Regions from separate parts of the Streptomyces sp. NPDC033221 genome, predicted to be linked through region 3. Evidence: predicted binding sites of a transcription regulator. Region 3 holds the regulator's gene; each other region holds the start of a gene.
The links. Region 3 encodes HrcA, which represses chaperone genes, less so after heat shock. Its sites were predicted from a motif close to TTNGCACTCNGNNNNNCNGAGTGCNAA; they were not measured.
Positions count from the first base shown of each region.

Region 1 (3,275 bases), on a different contig from region 3:
CGCCGCGATCGGATTGCGCAGCTCGTGCGACGCGTCCGCGACGAACTGGCGCTGCCGGGTGACGGCCTGCTCCAGCCGGTCCAGGGTGGCGTTGACCGTACGGGCCATCAGCGCGATCTCATCGCCGCCCGCCGGATCCGGCACCCGCCGGGCCAGCTCGCTCTCACTGACGGCGGCCAGCTCCGTCCGGATGGCCGTGACCGGCCGCAGCGCCAGCCCGGTCACCGCCCAGGCGATGGCGGCGGCCAGCGCGATCAGTGGCGGGGCGCTGGCGAGCAGGGCGACGCCGATGGCGTGCGTGGCGTCGTCAACGTCCGACAGCACGGTCACGGCGTACACATACCGCTCCCCGTCCCGCTCCTGCCCGCTGCCACCGGGCGGCGTGGCACGGACCACCACCACGTCCGCGCGCGTACCGCCCGCCGCCGCGGCCGGGGAGCCGGTGATGACGCGGTCGGCGGAATCCTGGCCCGGGGCCGGCCGGAAACCCCGCAGCTCGGCGGCGAGCGGATCAGCCGTACGGAGACTCGTGGCCACGACCTGGCCCGCCGCGTCCAGAACCAGCACCAGGTCGACGCCGTCGGCCGGCGAGGACAGCACCTCGGGCAGCGCGCCGGTGTCCGCCTGCGCGGCGACCTTGCGGGCGGCGACTTCGGTACGGCTGGTGGTGTTGTCCAGGAGATTGGCGCGCAGCAGCGCGTAGAGCCAGCCGCCGCCGACGGCCAGCACGAGAGCCATGGCGAGGGCGGCGGCCGCGGCGGTACGGCCGCGCATGGACGCGGGCCGGGTCCGGAACCGGCTGCTCCCGGCCCGGGGCGGTGGCCGGCGGTCAGCCCTCATCGGGCGCCATCCGATAGCCCGTGCCGTGCACGGTACGGATGGAATGGCGGCCGAACGGCACATCGACCTTCTTGCGCAGCGACGAGACGTACACCTCGACGATGTTGGGGTCCACGTCGGCCGGCGAGTCCCACACCTCGTCGAGGATGTCCCGCTTGGCGACCGCCTGGCCGTCGCCCGCCATGAGACAGCGCAGCACGCCCAGTTCGCGGGCGGTCAGCTCGATGTCGGTGTCCCCGCGGCGGCAGCGGCGGGCGTCGGCGTCCAGAGTGAGATCGCCGCTCTGAAGGGTACGGGGGCGCTCCGCCGCACGGCCGCGGCGGGTGAGCGCGCGCAACCGGGCAAGCAGCACGACGAACGAGAACGGCTTCGTCAGGTAGTCATCGGCGCCCGCGTCCAGCCCCTCGGCGACGTCGTACTCGCCGTCCTTGGCGGTCAGCATCAGCACAGGCGTCCAGTCGGCGCCACGCCGCAGCCGCCCACAGATCTCGTACCCGCTGGGCCCCGGCAGCATCACATCCAGCACGATCGCGTCATACGACCCGGTCAGCGCGAGCTCCAGCCCCCGGTGACCATCCCGCGCCACGTCAACCCAGTGCCCCTCGGCAGCCAGCCCCCGCCGCAAGGAGTCGGCCAGCCCTTCTTCATCCTCGACGACCAGTATGTGCATGGGGACATTGTCACGGTTCGGGACCATTCCTGGGGGGTCGGGCTGGGTACAAGGCTCTGGGGCCGAGTCCACAGCCGGGTGATGCGCACGGCCTCCCAGCGCCCCACGCCCCGCGAGCCTCCTCACAGGGTGGGCGCCCAACCAGAGTCACCATCTTTCCCCTCCCCCCACCGGCCGGGAGTCGCAGAGCCACGGGAGGGAGAGTTGGCCCCCTGCGCGCACCCGCACCCAAAAACCAACCCCTGCGAACCCGGCGCGAAGCGCCACCCCTCGCGCGAAGCGCGAACGTTCACACCAAGAGCGGCGACCCTTCACCCGACCCCCGCGCGCACAGCGCGCAGCGCACAGCGCCCCGCAGGTCAGGATTGCCGAACCCTCCACCTGGGCAAGGTGCCGTACGGACCCCCGCCCCACCCAAGACGCGCCGCGAGCAAATTGGCACTCCGCTTGACCGAGTGCTAACCGCGTCATAGTCTCGGCCCTGGCACTCTCCACCGGGGAGTGCCAAACACAGCGACGGGCAGGTCCGGCACCCGCGACGACGGATCCACCTGGTCGCCACCTCAGACAGTTAACCCCGTGAGATCTCCGAAGGGGGAGGTCGGATCGTGACGACCGCCAGCTCCAAGGTTGCCATCAAGCCGCTCGAGGACCGCATTGTGGTCCAGCCGCTCGACGCCGAGCAGACCACGGCTTCGGGCCTGGTCATTCCGGACACTGCCAAGGAGAAGCCCCAGGAGGGCGTCGTCCTGGCCGTGGGCCCGGGCCGCTTCGAGGACGGCAACCGTCTTCCGCTCGACGTATCCGTCGGCGACGTCGTGCTCTACAGCAAGTACGGCGGCACCGAGGTGAAGTACAACGGCGAGGAGTACCTCGTTCTCTCGGCGCGCGACGTGCTCGCGATCGTCGAGAAGTAATTCACCGAAGATTGCCTTGTTCTGCGCCCCTGGTTCCCGCGTCTAAACAACCGGTTTCCCGGGGCGCAGTTCGTTGCAGAGAACGACTAAGGACACGTAACTCATGGCGAAGATCCTGAAGTTCGACGAGGACGCCCGTCGCGCCCTTGAGCGCGGCGTCAACAAGCTTGCCGACACCGTGAAGGTGACGATCGGCCCCAAGGGCCGCAACGTCGTCATCGACAAGAAGTTCGGCGCCCCCACGATCACCAACGACGGTGTCACCATCGCCCGCGAGGTCGAGGTCGACGACCCGTACGAGAACCTCGGCGCGCAGCTGGTGAAGGAGGTGGCGACCAAGACCAACGACATCGCTGGTGACGGCACCACCACCGCCACCGTGCTGGCGCAGGCGCTGGTCCGCGAGGGCCTGCGCAACGTTGCCGCGGGTGCTTCCCCGGCCGCCCTGAAGAAGGGCATCGACGCCGCGGTCAAGGCCGTGTCCGAGGACCTCCTCGCGACCGCCCGCCCGATCGACGAGAAGTCCGACATCGCCGCCGTCGCCGGTCTGTCCGCCCAGGACAAGCAGGTCGGCGAGCTGATCGCCGAGGCGATGGACAAGGTCGGCAAGGACGGTGTCATCACCGTCGAGGAGTCCAACACCTTCGGTCTGGAGCTGGACTTCACCGAGGGCATGGCCTTCGACAAGGGTTACCTCTCGCCCTACATGGTCACCGACCAGGAGCGGATGGAAGCGGTCCTGGAGGACCCGTACATCCTGATCCACCAGGGCAAGATCGGCTCGATCCAGGACCTGCTGCCGCTGCTGGAGAAGGTCATCCAGGCCGGCTCCTCGAAGCCGCTGCTGA
Region 1 is NZ_JBVIQN010000004.1:182,151-185,425, reverse strand. It holds gene ACZ53K_RS06650 (sensor histidine kinase) at 1-774, opposite strand, end outside; gene ACZ53K_RS06645 (response regulator transcription factor) at 830-1,510, opposite strand; gene groES (co-chaperone GroES) at 2,119-2,427, shown strand; gene groL (chaperonin GroEL) at 2,531-3,275, shown strand, end outside.
Region 1: the regulator HrcA is predicted to act here: its motif matches at 1,946-1,972, upstream of groES (co-chaperone GroES).

Region 2 (3,275 bases), on a different contig from region 3:
GCCCGTACGTGCTCGACATCGCCCGGCGCACCGGCGGCGCGGTCGAGGACGTCAACGACGAGCAGGTGGTCGATGCGATCAAGCTGCTGGCCCGCACCGAGGGCATCTTCGCCGAGACCGCCGGCGGGGTGACCGTGGGCGTCACGAAGAAGCTGATCGAGGACGGCCTGCTCGACCCGGCGCTGACCACCGTCGTGCTGAACACCGGCGACGGGCTCAAGACGCTGGACGCCGTCGCGCCGACGACCGGGCCCACGGCCACCATCCGGCCGAGCCTGGACGCGTTCCGCGCCGCCGGTCTGGCGGGCTGACCGCCGCGCGTGGCCCCGCACACCCGTGCGCGGCCGTACGCATCCGTACGCGTCGGCACACACCGGTACGCGTCGGCGCGCCTCCGTCCGCGCCAGCGCCCACCGGCGCGCCCGCGCCCCTACGCACCCCTCCCGCAAGCTGGAAGGCAGCACATCATGAGCGTCAACGTCCGCATCCCGACCATCCTGCGCACCTACACCGGCGGCCAGTCCGAGGTCCCCGCCGAGGGGGCGACGCTCTCCGAGGTCATCAAGGATCTGGAGAAGAACCACGCCGGCATCGCGGCCCGCGTTCTGGACGACACGGGCAAGCTGCGCCGCTTCGTGAACGTGTACGTCAACGACGACGACGTGCGCTTCGAGCAGGGCCTGGCGACGCCGACGCCGGACGGCGCGGGCGTCTCGATCATCCCGGCGGTGGCCGGCGGCTGCTGAGCCGCCCGCCTGGGAGGCCCGACGATCTTTTTCGGCCCATCCCCGGGCCAACGGCTGAAATCACCCCGTCCGGCACGAAGCGGACGGGGTGATTCCGTCTTGTTAAAGGCGATACAGTTGAGGCGTTCCCCCGTTGAGCGCGTGCCGGAGGCATAAGAGACCCCGGCAAGTTGTGCGCGAAGTGTGGACATGATTTGTCGCGTTGGTGAGCTTTTGCCCGGCCCGACTTGCCCTGGAACAAGGGCATTTCTCCCTGTATTTGCGATTGTTCGCGAGCAGAATTCTCGTCCGACTGACCTGTTGCGCTGGGCAGTTGGACAGATACATTCAGCGGCGGTCGACGCGTTCCGGCGCACACCCCCTCCTGTCGGGGGGTGAGGTCTGACCCGGGTCCGCGGAGTGCGGTCCTGTGCAAGGGCCAGTAATAGGGGAGTTAGGCATGGCTCAGGGCACCGTCAAGTGGTTCAACGCGGAGAAGGGGTACGGCTTCATCGCGGTCGACGGTGGTGCGGATGTATTCGTCCACTACAGCGCGATCCAGATGGACGGTTACCGCACCCTTGAGGAGGGTCAGCGGGTCGAGTTCGAGATCTCGCAGGGCCAGAAAGGGCCGCAGGCGGACATGGTCCGCGTGGCCGGCTGAAGCGCCGACCGACTGCTGCGTCGAAGGCCCGCGTCCCCTTGTGGGGGCGCGGGCCTTCTGTGTTTGGGTGGGCTGTACAAGGGAGCGTCGGCTCACCCGGACGGGTGCGGTTTGACACCCGGCCCCCGAAGGGGAAGCTCCTCCAAGCCGCTTGCACTCTCCTGGGCCGAGTGCTAATCATTGCGTTAGCACTCTACGAGTGAGAGTGACAGCTAAGGACCGACTCGGTGAGGTCCGCGGGCAGGTGGGGCAAGGAACCACCGGCTCGCAGACCGTCCGTCGCGGGCGCCAGCGCGGTCCGGAGTATCCACCCTCCCCCAGACGCAGTCCGGGGGGACCCCCAGTCCGGGAGGACCACTTCACATGGCCAAGATCATCGCGTTCGACGAGGAGGCACGGCGCGGTCTCGAGCGCGGGATGAACCAGCTCGCCGACGCCGTCAAGGTCACCCTTGGCCCCAAGGGCCGCAACGTCGTCCTCGAGAAGAAGTGGGGCGCCCCCACGATCACCAACGATGGTGTGTCCATCGCCAAGGAGATCGAGCTCGAGGACCCGTACGAGAAGATCGGCGCCGAGCTGGTCAAGGAGGTCGCGAAGAAGACGGACGACGTCGCCGGTGACGGCACGACGACCGCGACCGTCCTGGCCCAGGCCCTGGTCCGCGAGGGCCTGCGCAACGTGGCCGCCGGCGCCAACCCGATGGCCCTCAAGCGCGGCATCGAGCGCGCCGTCGAGGCCGTCTCCGCCGCCCTGCTGGAGCAGGCCAAGGACGTGGAGACCAAGGAGCAGATCGCTTCGACCGCCTCCATCTCCGCCGCCGACACCCAGATCGGCGAGCTGATCGCCGAGGCCATGGACAAGGTCGGCAAGGAAGGCGTCATCACCGTCGAGGAGTCCCAGACCTTCGGTCTGGAGCTGGAGCTCACCGAGGGTATGCGCTTCGACAAGGGCTACATCTCGGCGTACTTCGCCACCGACATGGAGCGTATGGAGGCGTCGCTCGACGACCCGTACATCCTCATCGTCAACTCGAAGATCTCCAACGTGAAGGACCTCCTTCCGCTGCTGGAGAAGGTCATGCAGTCGGGCAAGCCGCTGCTGATCATCGCCGAGGACGTCGAGGGCGAGGCCCTGTCGACCCTGGTCGTCAACAAGATCCGCGGCACCTTCAAGTCCGTCGCCGTCAAGGCCCCGGGCTTCGGCGACCGCCGCAAGGCCATGCTCGGCGACATCGCCATCCTCACCGGTGGCACGGTCATCTCCGAGGAGGTCGGCCTCAAGCTGGAGAACGCCGGTCTCGACCTGCTGGGCCGCGCCCGCAAGGTCGTCATCACCAAGGACGAGACCACCATCGTCGACGGTGCCGGTGACAGCGAGCAGGTCCAGGGCCGCGTCAACCAGATCCGCGCCGAGATCGAGAACAGCGACTCGGACTACGACCGCGAGAAGCTCCAGGAGCGTCTGGCGAAGCTGGCCGGCGGCGTGGCCGTCATCAAGGCCGGTGCCGCCACCGAGGTCGAGCTCAAGGAGCGCAAGCACCGCATCGAGGACGCCGTTCGCAACGCGAAGGCGGCCGTCGAGGAGGGCATCGTCGCCGGCGGTGGCGTCGCCCTGCTGCAGGCTTCCTCGGTCTTCGAGAAGCTGGAGCTCGAAGGTGACGAGGCCACCGGTGCCGCCGCTGTGAAGCTGGCCCTGGAGGCCCCGCTGAAGCAGATCTCCGTCAACGGCGGCCTTGAGGGCGGCGTCGTCGTGGAGAAGGTGCGCAACCTGGCCGTCGGCCACGGCCTGAACGCCGCGACCGGCGAGTACGTCGACATGATCGCCGAGGGCATCATCGACCCCGCCAAGGTCACGCGCTCCGCGCTGCAGAACGCCGCGTCGATCGC
Region 2 is NZ_JBVIQN010000005.1:241,773-245,047, reverse strand. It holds gene thrC (threonine synthase) at 1-311, shown strand, start outside; gene ACZ53K_RS08735 (MoaD/ThiS family protein) at 468-746, shown strand; gene ACZ53K_RS08730 (cold-shock protein) at 1,186-1,389, shown strand; gene groL (chaperonin GroEL) at 1,753-3,275, shown strand, end outside.
Region 2: the regulator HrcA is predicted to act here: its motif matches at 1,540-1,566, upstream of groL (chaperonin GroEL).

Region 3 (3,275 bases):
GCGTCCTCCCCGCCGAGGGCCAGCAGCCGGTCCAGCGCGGCGGGCCACTGGCCGGGGATCGCGTCGGGGCCGGCCTGCGGTTCGCCGGACTCCTCGACGAGGTCGCCGCAGAAGACGACCGCGGGCGAGCCGTGCGTGCCGGGGACCAGGACGACGAGGTCGTACGCGGTGTGGCCGGGGCCGATGTTGGCGAGCAGGACCTGCCGGTCGCCGAGGTCCAGGGTGCGTTCGCCGGAGACGAGGTGGTGCGGGCGGACGAGGAGGTCGGCGGCCTCCGCGGCGGCGTCCGGGTCCACGCCGTACGACACCGCGCCGCGCCGCAGTTCGTCCTGGGCGCGCGGCAGGTACTCGTCGAGTCCGGCGGCGCCGAAGACCTGGACGCCCGCGAAGGCCGCGGTGCCCAGGACGTGATCGAAGTGGGGGTGGGTCAGCGCGACGTGTGTCACTTCCCGGCCCGCGATACCGCGCAGTTGCCGGCGCAGCCCGGCGCCGTCGCGGATCGTGGCGCCGGTGTCGACGATCAGTACGCCGGACGAGCCCACGACGGCACCGGCCGTCTCGTCCCAGCCGGGCATCCGGCGGCGCCCGACGCCCGCGCCGAGCTGTTCCCACCCGGCCTCTTCCCAAGTCGTACGCATACCGAGACGCTAGCCGTATCGCGATAGCGTTGCCCGCCGGACCGGGGGTTCCGGATGCCGGCCGGGGCCCGCGGTACGTCTTTCGCGGGAGCCCGGAGTGCGACTCCGGTACCGCCGCCCTTGCCCTGCCCAGGTGACCCGGCCGTACACTTGGTCAGGGTCTGGCACTCGGACCTGATGAGTGCCAGGGAAGACGACCCGGAAGAACCCGGCCGCGCGCCGGTGACACGGCCGGACTGGAGGTGTGCGCGATGCTCAGTGAACGCAGGCTCGAAGTGCTGCGCGCCATCGTCCAGGACTATGTCGGAACCGAGGAGCCGGTCGGCTCCAAGGCGCTGACCCAGCGGCACCAGCTCGGTGTCTCACCCGCCACGGTCCGCAACGACATGGCCGCGCTGGAGGACGAGGGCTTCATCGCCCAGCCGCACACCAGCGCCGGACGCATCCCGACGGACAAGGGCTACCGCCTCTTCGTCGACAAGCTGGCCGGCGTCAAGCCGCTTTCCAGCCCCGAGCGGCGCGCCATCCAGAACTTCCTGGACGGCGCCGTCGACCTGGACGACGTGGTGGGCCGTACGGTACGGCTGCTGGCGCAGCTGACGCGGCAGGTCGCCGTCGTGCAGTACCCGTCGCTGACCCGGTCCACGGTGCGGCACGTGGAACTGCTGTCGCTGGCACCGGCCCGGCTGATGCTGGTCCTGATCACGGACACCGGCCGGGTCGAGCAGCGCATGGTGGACTGCCCGGCGCCGTTCGGCGAGACCTCCTTGGCGGACCTGCGGGCGCGGCTGAACAGCCGCGTGGTGGGGCGGCGGTTCACCGATGTGCCGCAGCTCGTGCAGGATCTCCCGGACTCCTTCGAGCAGGAGGACCGGGGCACGGTCTCGACAGTGCTGTCGGTGTTGCTGGAGACTCTGGTGGAGGAGACCGAAGAGCGGCTGATGATCGGCGGCACCGCCAATCTCACGCGCTTCGGGCACGATTTTCCCCTGACCATCCGGCCGGTGCTGGAGGCCCTGGAGGAGCAGGTGGTGCTCCTCAAACTGCTCGGGGAGGCCAAGGACTCCGGCATGACCGTACGCATCGGGCATGAGAATGCTCATGAGGGCCTGACTTCCACATCGGTCGTCGCGGTCGGCTACGGTTCGGGCGACGAGGCAGTCGCCAAACTCGGCGTGGTCGGACCGACCCGCATGGACTACCCCGGAACGATGGGAGCGGTACGCGCAGTGGCACGTTACGTCGGACAGATCCTCGCGGAGTCGTAAGTGGCCACGGACTATTACGCGGTCCTGGGCGTACGACGCGATGCCTCGCAGGACGAGATCAAGAAGGCTTTCCGGCGGCTGGCCCGCGAGCTGCACCCGGATGTGAACCCCGACCCGAAGACCCAGGAGCGGTTCAAGGAGATCAACGCCGCTTACGAGGTGCTGTCGGACCCGCAGAAGAAGCAGGTCTACGACCTCGGCGGGGACCCCCTCTCGCAGGCGGGTGGCGGCGGGGCCGGCGGCTTCGGCGCGGGCTTCGGCAACTTCTCCGACATCATGGACGCGTTCTTCGGCACGGCGTCGCAGCGCGGACCGCGGTCCCGCACGCGGCGCGGCCAGGACGCCATGATCCGGCTGGACGTCGAGCTGGACGAGGCGGCCTTCGGGACCACCAAGGACATCCAGGTCGACACCGCCGTGGTCTGTACGACCTGTTCGGGTGAGGGCGCGGCGCCGGGCACCTCGGCGCAGACCTGTGACATGTGCCGCGGCCGCGGCGAGGTCTCGCAGGTCACCCGGTCCTTCCTGGGCCAGGTCATGACCTCGCGGCCGTGCCCGCAGTGCCAGGGCTTCGGTACGGTCGTGCCGACCCCGTGCCCGGAGTGCGCCGGCGACGGCCGTATCCGGTCGCGCCGCACGCTGACGGTCAAGATCCCGGCCGGTGTGGACAACGGCACCCGTATCCAGCTCGCGGGCGAGGGCGAGGTCGGCCCCGGCGGCGGCCCGGCCGGTGACCTGTACGTGGAGATCCACGAACTGGCGCACCCGACGTTCCAGCGGCGCGGCGACGACCTGCACTGCACGGTCACGATCCCGATGACGGCGGCGGCGCTGGGCACGAAGTGCCCGCTGGAGACGCTGGACGGCGTGGAGGAGATCGACATCCGGCCCGGCACCCAGTCCGGCCAGTCGATCCCGCTGCACGGCCGCGGTGTCACGCATCTGCGCGGCAACGGGCGCGGCGACCTCATCGTGCACGTCGAGGTCATCACGCCCTCCAAGCTGGACGCGGAGCAGGAGGAGCTGCTGCGGCGGCTCGCCAAGCTGCGCGGTGAGGAGCGCCCGACGGGGCAGTTCCAGCCGGGGCAGCAGGGGCTGTTCTCGCGGCTCAAGGACGCGTTCAACGGGCGCTGATCCGTTGACCCGCTGAACCCGCCGGCCCGCCGACCTGTGTCGGTGCCGGATGGACGGCGGTCGGGCCACCCGGCCCGGCCGCCGTTCGCCGTCTCCGCCCGAAAGGGCCTTGGCCGCGGCCCGAAGGACACCGGCCCCTGCCCGAAAGGCCCCGGCCCCCGCCCGAAGTGCCCTGATCGCCGGACCTGTTTGATCTTGGTGCGTCCGGGCCCGGTTCGGGCCCCCGCGTGCGGCG
Region 3 is NZ_JBVIQN010000022.1:10,790-14,064, forward strand. It holds gene ACZ53K_RS26105 (MBL fold metallo-hydrolase) at 1-638, opposite strand, end outside; gene hrcA (heat-inducible transcriptional repressor HrcA) at 890-1,906, shown strand; gene dnaJ (molecular chaperone DnaJ) at 1,907-3,040, shown strand.